DNA from 4 places in the Streptomyces sp. NPDC031210 genome. Region 2 is predicted to be linked to each of the others. Evidence: riboswitches for the same ligand, from Rfam matches in the RefSeq annotation. Region 2 holds a riboswitch; each other region holds the start of a gene.
What was found. Region 2 has a riboswitch for cobalamin ahead of ACZ45Z_RS06935 (prenyltransferase/squalene oxidase repeat-containing protein). Riboswitches for the same ligand answer to the same signal wherever they lie in the genome.

Region 1 (2,191 bases), on a different contig from region 2:
GGACCGGGTTGCGGCTGAGCTGCTCCTCGGTGAGCCACTCCTGGTCGTGGCCGCCGGCTTCGATGAGGGCGTAGATCAGCTCGTCGCCGTCGCCGGAGGCGAGGCCGGGCACCTCCTCGGCGCCGAAGTCGTAGCCGTCCGCCCGCAGCCGGCGCAGGAGCGCGACGGCGCTGGCCGGGGTGTCCAGGCCGACGGCGTTGCCGATGCGGGAGTGCTTGGTGGGGTAGGCGGACAGGACGAGCGCGAGGCGCTTGTCGGGCGCCGGGATGTGGCGCAGGCGGGCGTGGCGTACGGCGATGCCGGCCACGCGGGCGGCCCGCTCGGGGTCGGCGGCGTAGACCGGCAGGCCGTCCTCGTCGACCTCCTTGAAGGAGAACGGGACGGTGATCAGGCGGCCGTCGAACTCGGGGACGGCGATCTGGGAGGCGGCGTCCAGCGGGGACAGCCCCTCGTCGTTCTCCTCCCAGGAGGCGCGCGAGCCGGTCAGGCACAGCGCCTGGAGGATCGGCACGTCCAGGGCGGCCAGCGCGCCGGCGTCCCAGGACTCGTCGTCGCCGCCGGCGGAGGCCGCGGCGGGCTTGGTGCCGCCGGCGGCCAGGACGGTGGTGACGATGGCGTCGGCCGGCCGCAGCGCGTCGATCAGCTCCGGCTCGGGGGCGCGCAGCGAGGCGACGAACAGCGGCAGCGGGCGGCCGCCGGCGGCCTCGATCTGGGTGCACAGCGCGTCGATGAAGGCGGTGTTGCCGCTCATGTGGTGGGCGCGGTAGTAGAGCACGGCGATGAGCGGGCGGACGGCCGGGCCGGGGGTGACGCTCGCGTCCGCGGCGGCCGGGCGCTCCAGCTCTCCCCAGGTGGGGGCGGGCGCGGGCGGGTCGAAGCCGTGGCCGGTCAGCAGCACCGTGTCGGACAGGAAGCGGGCGAGCTGGTCGAGGTTGGCGGGGCCGCCGTGCGCGAGGTAGGCGTGCGCCTCGGCCGCGGTGCCGACGGGGACCGTGGACTGCTCCATGAGCTGGGCGTCGGGGGCCTGTTCACCGGTCAGGACGATCACCGGCCGGTGCTGGTCCTCGGCGAGCAGCAGGTCCAGGCCCTCCTGCCAGGCGCGGATGCCGCCCAGGAGGCGTACGACGACGAGGTCGGTGCCGTCCAGGAGGGCCGGCAGCTCGGCGAGGTCGAGGCGGGCGGGGTTGGCGAGCCGGTAGGGCACGGGGCCGGCGGCAGCGCGGGCGCTGAGCAGGTCGGTGTCGGAGGTCGACAACAGCAGAAGCATGCGGGCGCAGGCCTTCCTCGGGGTGTCCGCGCCCCGGGTGGTCGGATGGACGGCGGGAGTTCCTGGCTCGCCCGGCGGTGGCCGGATTCACAGTGGCGGGACCGCGCCGGATTCTCACCGGGCTTCCTCCCTAGGGCCCTGGGACCCTGTGCCGTCTGCATAGTAGATCCTGGCCGGTATCGGGCGGGCGGCCCCCTGGAAGGTCGTGGGTATGCTCGCCGCCATGCCGCCCACCTCGCCGAAACCCCCGGGCCCGGGGACCTCCCCCGTACGGGACCGCGGCGACGCCTGCCCCGGTGCGCTGCGGCTGCACCGGGCCGACGACGGCGCCCTGGCACGACTGCGCGTCCCCCTGGGGTTTCTGACGCCGCATCAGCTCTCGGTGCTGGCCGACGCGGCCGACCGGCTCGGCGACGGCCATCTCGGCATCACCTCGCGCGGCAACATCGAGCTGCGCGGCCTCGGCGACGACTGCGGCGGCGAACTGGCTCGGTTGTGGCGGGAGGCCGGCCTGCTGCCCTCCGAGCGGCACGAGCGGGTCCGCAACATGGTCGTCTCACCGCTGACGGGCCTGGACCAAGTGGGCCGCGCGGACGTGCGGTTGTGGGCCGCGCGGCTCGATGCGCTGCTGTGCGCCGAGGAGTGGACGACGGCGTTGTCGGGCCGGTTCCTGTTCGCCGTGGACGACGGGCGCGGGGACGTGGCGGGGCTCGGCGCCGATGTGACCTTGCTCGCAGCAGCGGACGGGCGGGCGCTGGTAGGCGTCGGGGCCCGGGTGGTGTGCCGGGTGGCCGCGGCCGACGCGCCGCGGGCCGCGCTCGCCGCCGCGGAGGCGTTCCTGGCGGCCGCGCGGGAGGCGGGCACCGGCGCCTGGCGCGTGCGGGAGCTGCCCGATGGGCAGGACGTGGACGTGACGGGACATCT
Region 2 (2,191 bases):
CGACGTCGAGAGCTCGGGGGGCGCTACCGATCCCTTGGGTGACTATCTCGACTCCCTGGAACGGATCGGGCGGCTCGCCCCGGCCGAGGTTCTGCCCGCCCATCAGCACGCGTTCACCGGAGCGGACCGGCGCGTAAGAGAGCTCATCGCTCACCATGAAGAGCGGTTGTCCGCACTGAGAGCACTGCTCCGCGAACCGCTCACGCCGTGGCAGCTCGCCGTCGCCATGGAGTGGAACCGCCCCTGGGACCAGATCCCCTACGGCTCCCGCACCATCGCCGTCTCCGAAGCCGAGGCGCACCTGCGCCGCCTGGTGAAACTCGGCCGGGCGGAGCGCGTCCCGGGCTCCGACCCCGCGACCTATCTGGCGGTCCCCTTGGGGTGACGCGGCGGCGGTGGGCGCGGCGGCGGGCAGGGGGCGGTGGCGGGCAGGGCGCGGCGGCGGGCAGGGGGCGGGCATGGTTGGCGGCTGGTCGCAGGTGCCCCAGGCCGCCCCCGAGGCCCGGCCCCGTACGTGCGAGCGAGTCCCGGCGGGCCGCCGGTTAAGGTGTGCGGGACAACTTCATTCGTGCCCGATCGGGGGAAGCCGGTGGAAATCCGGCGCTGACCCGCAACCGTGAGGACGGCCCGCCCGCGCACCGCGACCCGCTCGCGGCCCGCACGGCCGCCGCAGCCGGAGCGCCCGTCCGGGCACGACCAAGGCTCCCGCCACCGGACCACCCGCCCCCGCGGGCGGCCGGTCGCGGCACCGTCGAGGAATACGGAGTCGAGCCCGGTGCCACCGGCGCGGATCAACCGATCGGCGCGCGGACGGCCGGCCGAGCGCGGCTGCGTACCACCGCTGCGAACCGACCCGAGAGGCACCCACCGATGGCCCCCGTGGCTCCCATGGCCCCCATGGCCCATTCCTTCGCCGTCCTGGCCCGCCGCACCGCCACGGCACTGGCCACCGCGGCCGTGCTGGGCGCGGCCGCCGCCCCCGCCGCGTTCGCCGACTCCGCCGCGCCCGCCGCCGCCCCCTCCCCGAAGAAGCTGCCCGACGGCCTGTACGGCACGCAGTCCCCCGAGTTCGACGGGGTGTGGCGCCAGTCCCTCGCCCTGCTCGCCCAGGACACCCTCGGCGTGCGGCCCGCGGCGTCGGCCGTCGACTGGCTCACCGGCCAGCAGTGCGCCGACGGTTCGTTCACCGCGTTCCGCGCCGACCCGGCCGCAAAGTGCGACGCCAAAACCATGCGGGACACCAACCAGACGGCCGCCGCCGTCCAGGCGCTGGCCGCGCTCGGCGGGCACGCCGACAGCGTGCGGAAGGCCGTGACCTGGCTGAAGTCCGTACAGAACGACGACGGCGGCTGGAGTTCGCTGCCGGGCTCGCCCAGCGACGCCAACTCCACGTCCGTCGTCATCGGGGCGCTGGTCTCGGCCCGCGTGAAGCCGGAGTCGGTGAAGTCCGCGAAGGGCGGCCGGACGCCGTACGACGCGCTGCCGGCCTTCCAGTTGGGGTGCGACGCGAAGAAGGCCGAACGGGGCGCGTTCGCCTTCCAGCCCAAGGACGGCGCCCTGGTCCCCAACGCCGACGCCACCGCCGCGGCCGCGCTCGGCGCCCGGGGCGCCGGCTTCGTCGTCGAACCGGCCGGCGAGGACGCGAAGAAGCCCGTCGAGCCGCTCGCCTGCGAGGACGGCGGAAAGACGAAGCCCGGGGCGGGCGGGCCGGAGCGGGCCGCGGCGGGCGCCGACGCCTACCTCGTCGCGCAGCTCGACAAGAACGGCCACCACCTGATGTCGGCGATGCCGGGCGCCGAGGACCAGCCCGACGTCGGCAACACCGCCGACGCCGTCGTGGCACTGGCCGCCGGCTCGCACGGCGCCGCCGCCCGGCAGCCGCTGAAGTGGCTGGAGAAGAACTCCGCGGACTGGGCGAAGAAGAGCGGCCCCGCCGCGTACGCGCAGTTGGTCCTCGCCGCCCATGCCACCGGCACCGACCCGCGCTCCTTCGGCGGCACCGACCTGGTCGCCGCGCTCAACGCCACCGGCCCCGAGCCGGCCGGCGGCGCGCGGCCGTCCGCCACGCCGGGGAAGGACGCCGGGTCCGGCACGAAGGACGACGGGGGCGGCGGCGTCTGGTGGATCGTCGGTGTCGGGCTCGCCGCCGGTGCGGGAGTCGGCTTCCTGCTGAGCGGCCGCAAGAAGAAGA
Region 3 (2,191 bases), on a different contig from region 2:
CCGCCGGCCTTCGGGGTACCGGTGACGGTCGCCGGTGGCCAGGCTTGGGCGCAGCCGCCCGAGCAGGTGGACTTGCCGGCCTTGTCGGCCTCGAAGAGGTAGAGGGTGCGGCCCTGGCCGTCGACGAGGATCTGGCCGAGCCGCCCGGCGCGGGAGGCGACGGTTCCCTCGCCGGGCGAGGGAGAGCCCGACGGCGAGGCGCCCGGGCTCGTGCGGCCGGCGGACGGGGAGGGCTTGCTCGTACCGCCGTCGTCCGAGCATCCGGCCATCCCCGCGGCGACGAGGGCCGTGACCGCGATGACGGCCCCCTTGGCGCTGTTGCGCATCCTTGACACTCCTTCGGTTCCGTCCGCCCCGCCCCTGCGGCGGCGCGCGCGGCCGACCGACGTGCCGCCCACCCCACTAGACACCGGCTACCGCCACCCGGCCATCCGGGCGCGGACGTTCGGCGTATCCGGCGCCTGCTCACCCACGGCAGGGCTTAGGCTGACCGGGCGACTGGTTCGCCCTGCCCGCCAGGCAGGCGCGTCGTAAGAGGGAACCCGGTGGGAATCCGGGACTGCCCCGCAGCGGTGAGTGGGAACGACCGCCGTCATACGCACTGGGCCCGACCGGGTCCGGGAAGCGACGGCCAGTAGATGTCTGCCCCGGCAGACGTGCCCGCGAGTCCGAAGACCTGCCAGCGTCCGTGCGCGCGATCGCGTACGGAGATCCCGGTGACCTCGAGGGCGGGTCGGTGGACGTCTCAGGTGGCGGGCGCGGGCGCACACTCCCACGCTCCGCCCACTTCGCCGTCCTTCGCGCCCTCGACCCGTCCCGGGGTCTGGAGGAGACACGCTCGCGAAGGAGAGTTACGTGATCACCGACTCGACCACCGGCTCCGCGGCCGCCGCCGCCCGGCCCACCGTGCACGGCTATCCGCGCCAGGGCCCGAACCGGGAACTGAAGAAGGCCGTCGAGGGGTACTGGCAGGGCCGTGTCGACGCCGGCGCCCTGCGGGACACCGCCGCCGCGCTGCGCCGCGGCAACTGGCGGGAGCTGGCCGCGGCCGGCATCCGGGAGGTGCCGACGGGCGACTTCTCGTACTACGACCACGTCCTGGACACCAGCGTCATGCTGGGCGCGATCCCCGCCCGGCACCGCGCGGCGGTGGCCGCCGACCCGCTGGACGGCTACTTCGCCATGGCCCGGGGCACGCAGGACGTGGCGCCGCTGGAGATGACCAAGTGGTTCAACACCAACTACCACTACCTGGTACCGGAGTTGGGCCCGGACACGGTGTTCGCGGCGGACTCCCGCAAGCAGGTGGACGAGCTGCGGGAAGCCGTCGCGCTGGGCCTTGAGGGCCGTCCGGTCCTGGTCGGCCCGGTCACCTATCTGCTGCTGGCCAAGCCGGCGCCCGGCGTCGCGGCGGACTTCGAACCGCTGACCCTGCTCGACCGCCTGCTGCCGGTCTACGCCGAGGTCCTCGCCGATCTGCGGGCCGCCGGCGCAAGCTGGGTCCAGTTGGACGAACCGGCGCTGGTACAGGACCGCTCCCCCGCCGAACTGAACGCCGCGGCCCGCGCCTACCGCGACCTGGGCGCGCTCACCGACCGGCCGAAGCTGCTGGTCGCCGCGTACTTCGACCGCCTCGGTGACGCCCTGCCGGTGCTGGCCAAGGCGCCCGTCGACGGTCTCGCGCTCGACTTCACCGGTCCCGCCGCCGCCAACCTCGGTGAGCTGGCGGCGGTCGGCGGGCTGCCCGGCAAGCGTCTGGTCGCGGGGGTCGTCGACGGCCGCAATGTGTGGATCAACGACTTCGAACGGTCGCTGGCCACGCTCGGGACCCTGCTGGGGCTCGCCGACCGGGTCGACGTGGCGTCCTCGTGCTCCTTGCTGCACGTCCCGCTGGACGTCACCGCGGAGCGCGATATCGATCCGCAGGTCGCCCGCTGGCTCGCCTTCGCCCGGCAGAAGACCGCGGAGATCGTCACGCTGGCACGCGGCCTGCACCAGGGAACCGGCGCCATCACGGCCGAACTGAGCGCCAACCGGGCCGACTTGGCCTCCCGGGCCGGCTCCGCGCTCACCCGCGACCCGGTGGTGCGGGCCCGTGCCGCGGCCGTCACGGACGCCGACTGCCGCCGCGCGCAGCCGTACGCCGAGCGGTCCGCGGCGCAGCGCGCCCACCTGCGCCTGCCCGTCCTGC
Region 4 (2,191 bases), on a different contig from region 2:
GTTGACCGCCGCGACCGAGGCGTCCAGCGTGCGCAGGAACGGCACGATGCCGTTGGAGTGACCGTTGGTGCCCCGGATCAGCGACCCCCGTGCGCGGATCCGGGAGTAGGACAGGCCGATGCCGCCGGCGTGCTTCGACAGGCGGGCGACCTGGTGGTAGCGGTCGTAGATGGAGTCCAGTTCGTCCAGCGGGGAGTCCAGCAGATAGCAGGAGGACATCTGCGGGTGGCGGGTGCCGGAGTTGAACAGGGTGGGGGAGGAGGGGAGGTAGGACAGCGTGCTGGTGAGGCGGTACAGCTCGGCGACGTCCTCCAGCGCGGCGGCCGAATCGTTCTCGGCCAGCCCGCAGGCCACGCGCAGCAGGAAGTGCTGCGGGGTCTCGATGACCTGACGGGTCATCGGGTGCCGGAGCAGGTAGCGGGAGTGCAGGGTGCGCAGCCCGAAGTAGCCGAAGCGGTCGTCGGCGCCGTCGGCCAGGGCGGTGTCGACCAGCGCGTCCAGGCGGGCGGCGTGGGTCCGTACGAACGCGGCGGTCTCGTCCGCGATGAGGCCCTCGCGGTGGCCGGTGGCGACGGAGGCCGAGAAGGCGACCGCCCCCTGTCCGGCCGCCTCCTCGGCGATGGCGAGGGTGAGCAGGCGCGCCGCGAGCTTCGAATACTGCGGCTCGTCGCCGATCAGACCCGCGGCGGCGTCGATGGCCAGCGACCGCAACTCGGCCTCGTCGGAGCCGGCGTGCCGGCCCCGCAGGGCGGCGGCGGCCACCTTGCCGGGGTCGGTCGCCGTCAGGTCCTCGGTCAGATCGGTCAGGGTGCGCAGCAAGGCGACGCCCGGCCCGTCCTCACCGCGTCCGGTCCGGCCGGCGGGGGCACTGTGCGCGGCCACCGCGGGCTGTCCGACCTCGGCGTCTGACGCGGGCTCCGTTGGCGCGATGGTCACGTGGTGCTCTCCCTCACTCGGCGGGGGCCTGGAGGGCGGGGCGCGACGGGCGCGCGCGGGCATGCGGCACCCCGTTCCGGGATGCGCGAACCACCGCGCGGCGTCCACCGGCCCAACCCGCGAGGCCCGGACGTATCGACGTCCGCACCGATGGCGGTGCGGGCGTACCGTCGGCAGGTCCTCGGACTTCACGGGCGCGCGAGAGGGTGGCACAGCCACCCGGGCGCGCTCATACACCGTTGCGGGACAGTTCCGGATTCGCACCGGATTCCCCTGCGGCGACAGCGAGCACGAGCATACATGTGGGGGTGCCCAGGCGCGTGCACCCCCACATCTAGTGAGTCGTGAGTGATCGGGCGGTGTCTGTCAGTGCCCTCGGCTATCGTCGTTTCTACGTTTCTTGCTCCGCTGATGACAGAGGGAGAAGGCTTCATGACCGCGCTTGCCGACCGGCCGCACATCATGCTCACCGAGCACTTCGAAGAGGCCGCCCGGATACTCGCCCGTTTGGAGGAGGGCGCGCGGTTGGAACTCATCGACGGGAAGGTCAGGAGCAAGCCCATGCCGGACGCGGACCACGCGCTGATCATCGAGTGGCTGACGCGTATCTGCATCCAGTCGCGCCCGGAACTGTGGCTCTATCCGGACCAAGGGCTCAGGGTGCAGTCCTACCGGCGCGGCCGCGCCCGCCCGGACGGCGCTCTTGTTCACAGCGGCGTGATCGCAGGCCAGGGCGAATGGGTTGACCCGGACCCGGTGTTGATGGTCGTCGAAGTCACCTCATACGACTCGGACACCGAGCAGCGTGACCGCGTGGAGAAGCCCCGTGCTTATGCGGAAACTGGCATTCCGGTCTACCTGTTGATCGACCGTGACACGTGTCAGGTGTCGGTCTACAGCGAGCCGGACGGCGCCCGCTACGAGAACGTTCACACGGTGCCGTACGGCAAGACCCTCCACCTCCCGGACCCGGTGGGCATCACGGTCGAAACCGAGCCGTTGAAGGACTGGGTGAACTGACGCGCGCAGGCGGTCCGGTCGCGCCACGACAGGCGAACGGGCCGCCGCATCCCCCAAGGGGGCGCGACGGCCCGTAGGCGCCGGAGCGGGTGGCCGGGTCAGTGGCCGGCCGGGGCGCCCGCCGTGGCGGGGGGCAGTTCGGGGCTGACGCCCTTGTCGCCGGCGTCCGCGGTGTAGTCGCCGGGGCTGGTCTCGTCGACGCCGTCCGGGGCCTTCACGGCCTTCAGGGCGAAGG

Region 1: linked by a shared signal. The riboswitch ahead of cobN (cobaltochelatase subunit CobN) and the one ahead of ACZ45Z_RS06935 (prenyltransferase/squalene oxidase repeat-containing protein) in region 2 are both predicted to bind cobalamin.
Region 3: linked by a shared signal. The riboswitch ahead of metE (5-methyltetrahydropteroyltriglutamate--homocysteine S-methyltransferase) and the one ahead of ACZ45Z_RS06935 (prenyltransferase/squalene oxidase repeat-containing protein) in region 2 are both predicted to bind cobalamin.
Region 4: linked by a shared signal. The riboswitch ahead of ACZ45Z_RS09780 (ribonucleoside-diphosphate reductase subunit alpha) and the one ahead of ACZ45Z_RS06935 (prenyltransferase/squalene oxidase repeat-containing protein) in region 2 are both predicted to bind cobalamin.

The regions. Positions count from the first base shown of each region.
Region 1 is NZ_JBVIHH010000015.1:91,109-93,299, forward strand. Features, by position in the region: gene cobN (cobaltochelatase subunit CobN) at 1-1,267, opposite strand, end outside; cobalamin riboswitch at 1,308-1,432, opposite strand; gene ACZ45Z_RS25660 (cobalamin biosynthesis protein CobG) at 1,491-2,191, shown strand, end outside.
Region 2 is NZ_JBVIHH010000002.1:724,927-727,117, reverse strand. Features, by position in the region: gene ACZ45Z_RS06940 (MBL fold metallo-hydrolase) at 1-385, shown strand, start outside; cobalamin riboswitch at 523-649, shown strand; gene ACZ45Z_RS06935 (prenyltransferase/squalene oxidase repeat-containing protein) at 898-2,191, shown strand, end outside.
Region 3 is NZ_JBVIHH010000012.1:207,940-210,130, reverse strand. Features, by position in the region: gene ACZ45Z_RS22750 (COG4315 family predicted lipoprotein) at 1-326, opposite strand, end outside; cobalamin riboswitch at 482-698, shown strand; gene metE (5-methyltetrahydropteroyltriglutamate--homocysteine S-methyltransferase) at 856-2,191, shown strand, end outside.
Region 4 is NZ_JBVIHH010000004.1:60,449-62,639, reverse strand. Features, by position in the region: gene ACZ45Z_RS09780 (ribonucleoside-diphosphate reductase subunit alpha) at 1-936, opposite strand, end outside; cobalamin riboswitch at 1,092-1,234, opposite strand; gene ACZ45Z_RS09775 (Uma2 family endonuclease) at 1,369-1,956, shown strand; gene mctP (monocarboxylate uptake permease MctP) at 2,055-2,191, opposite strand, start outside.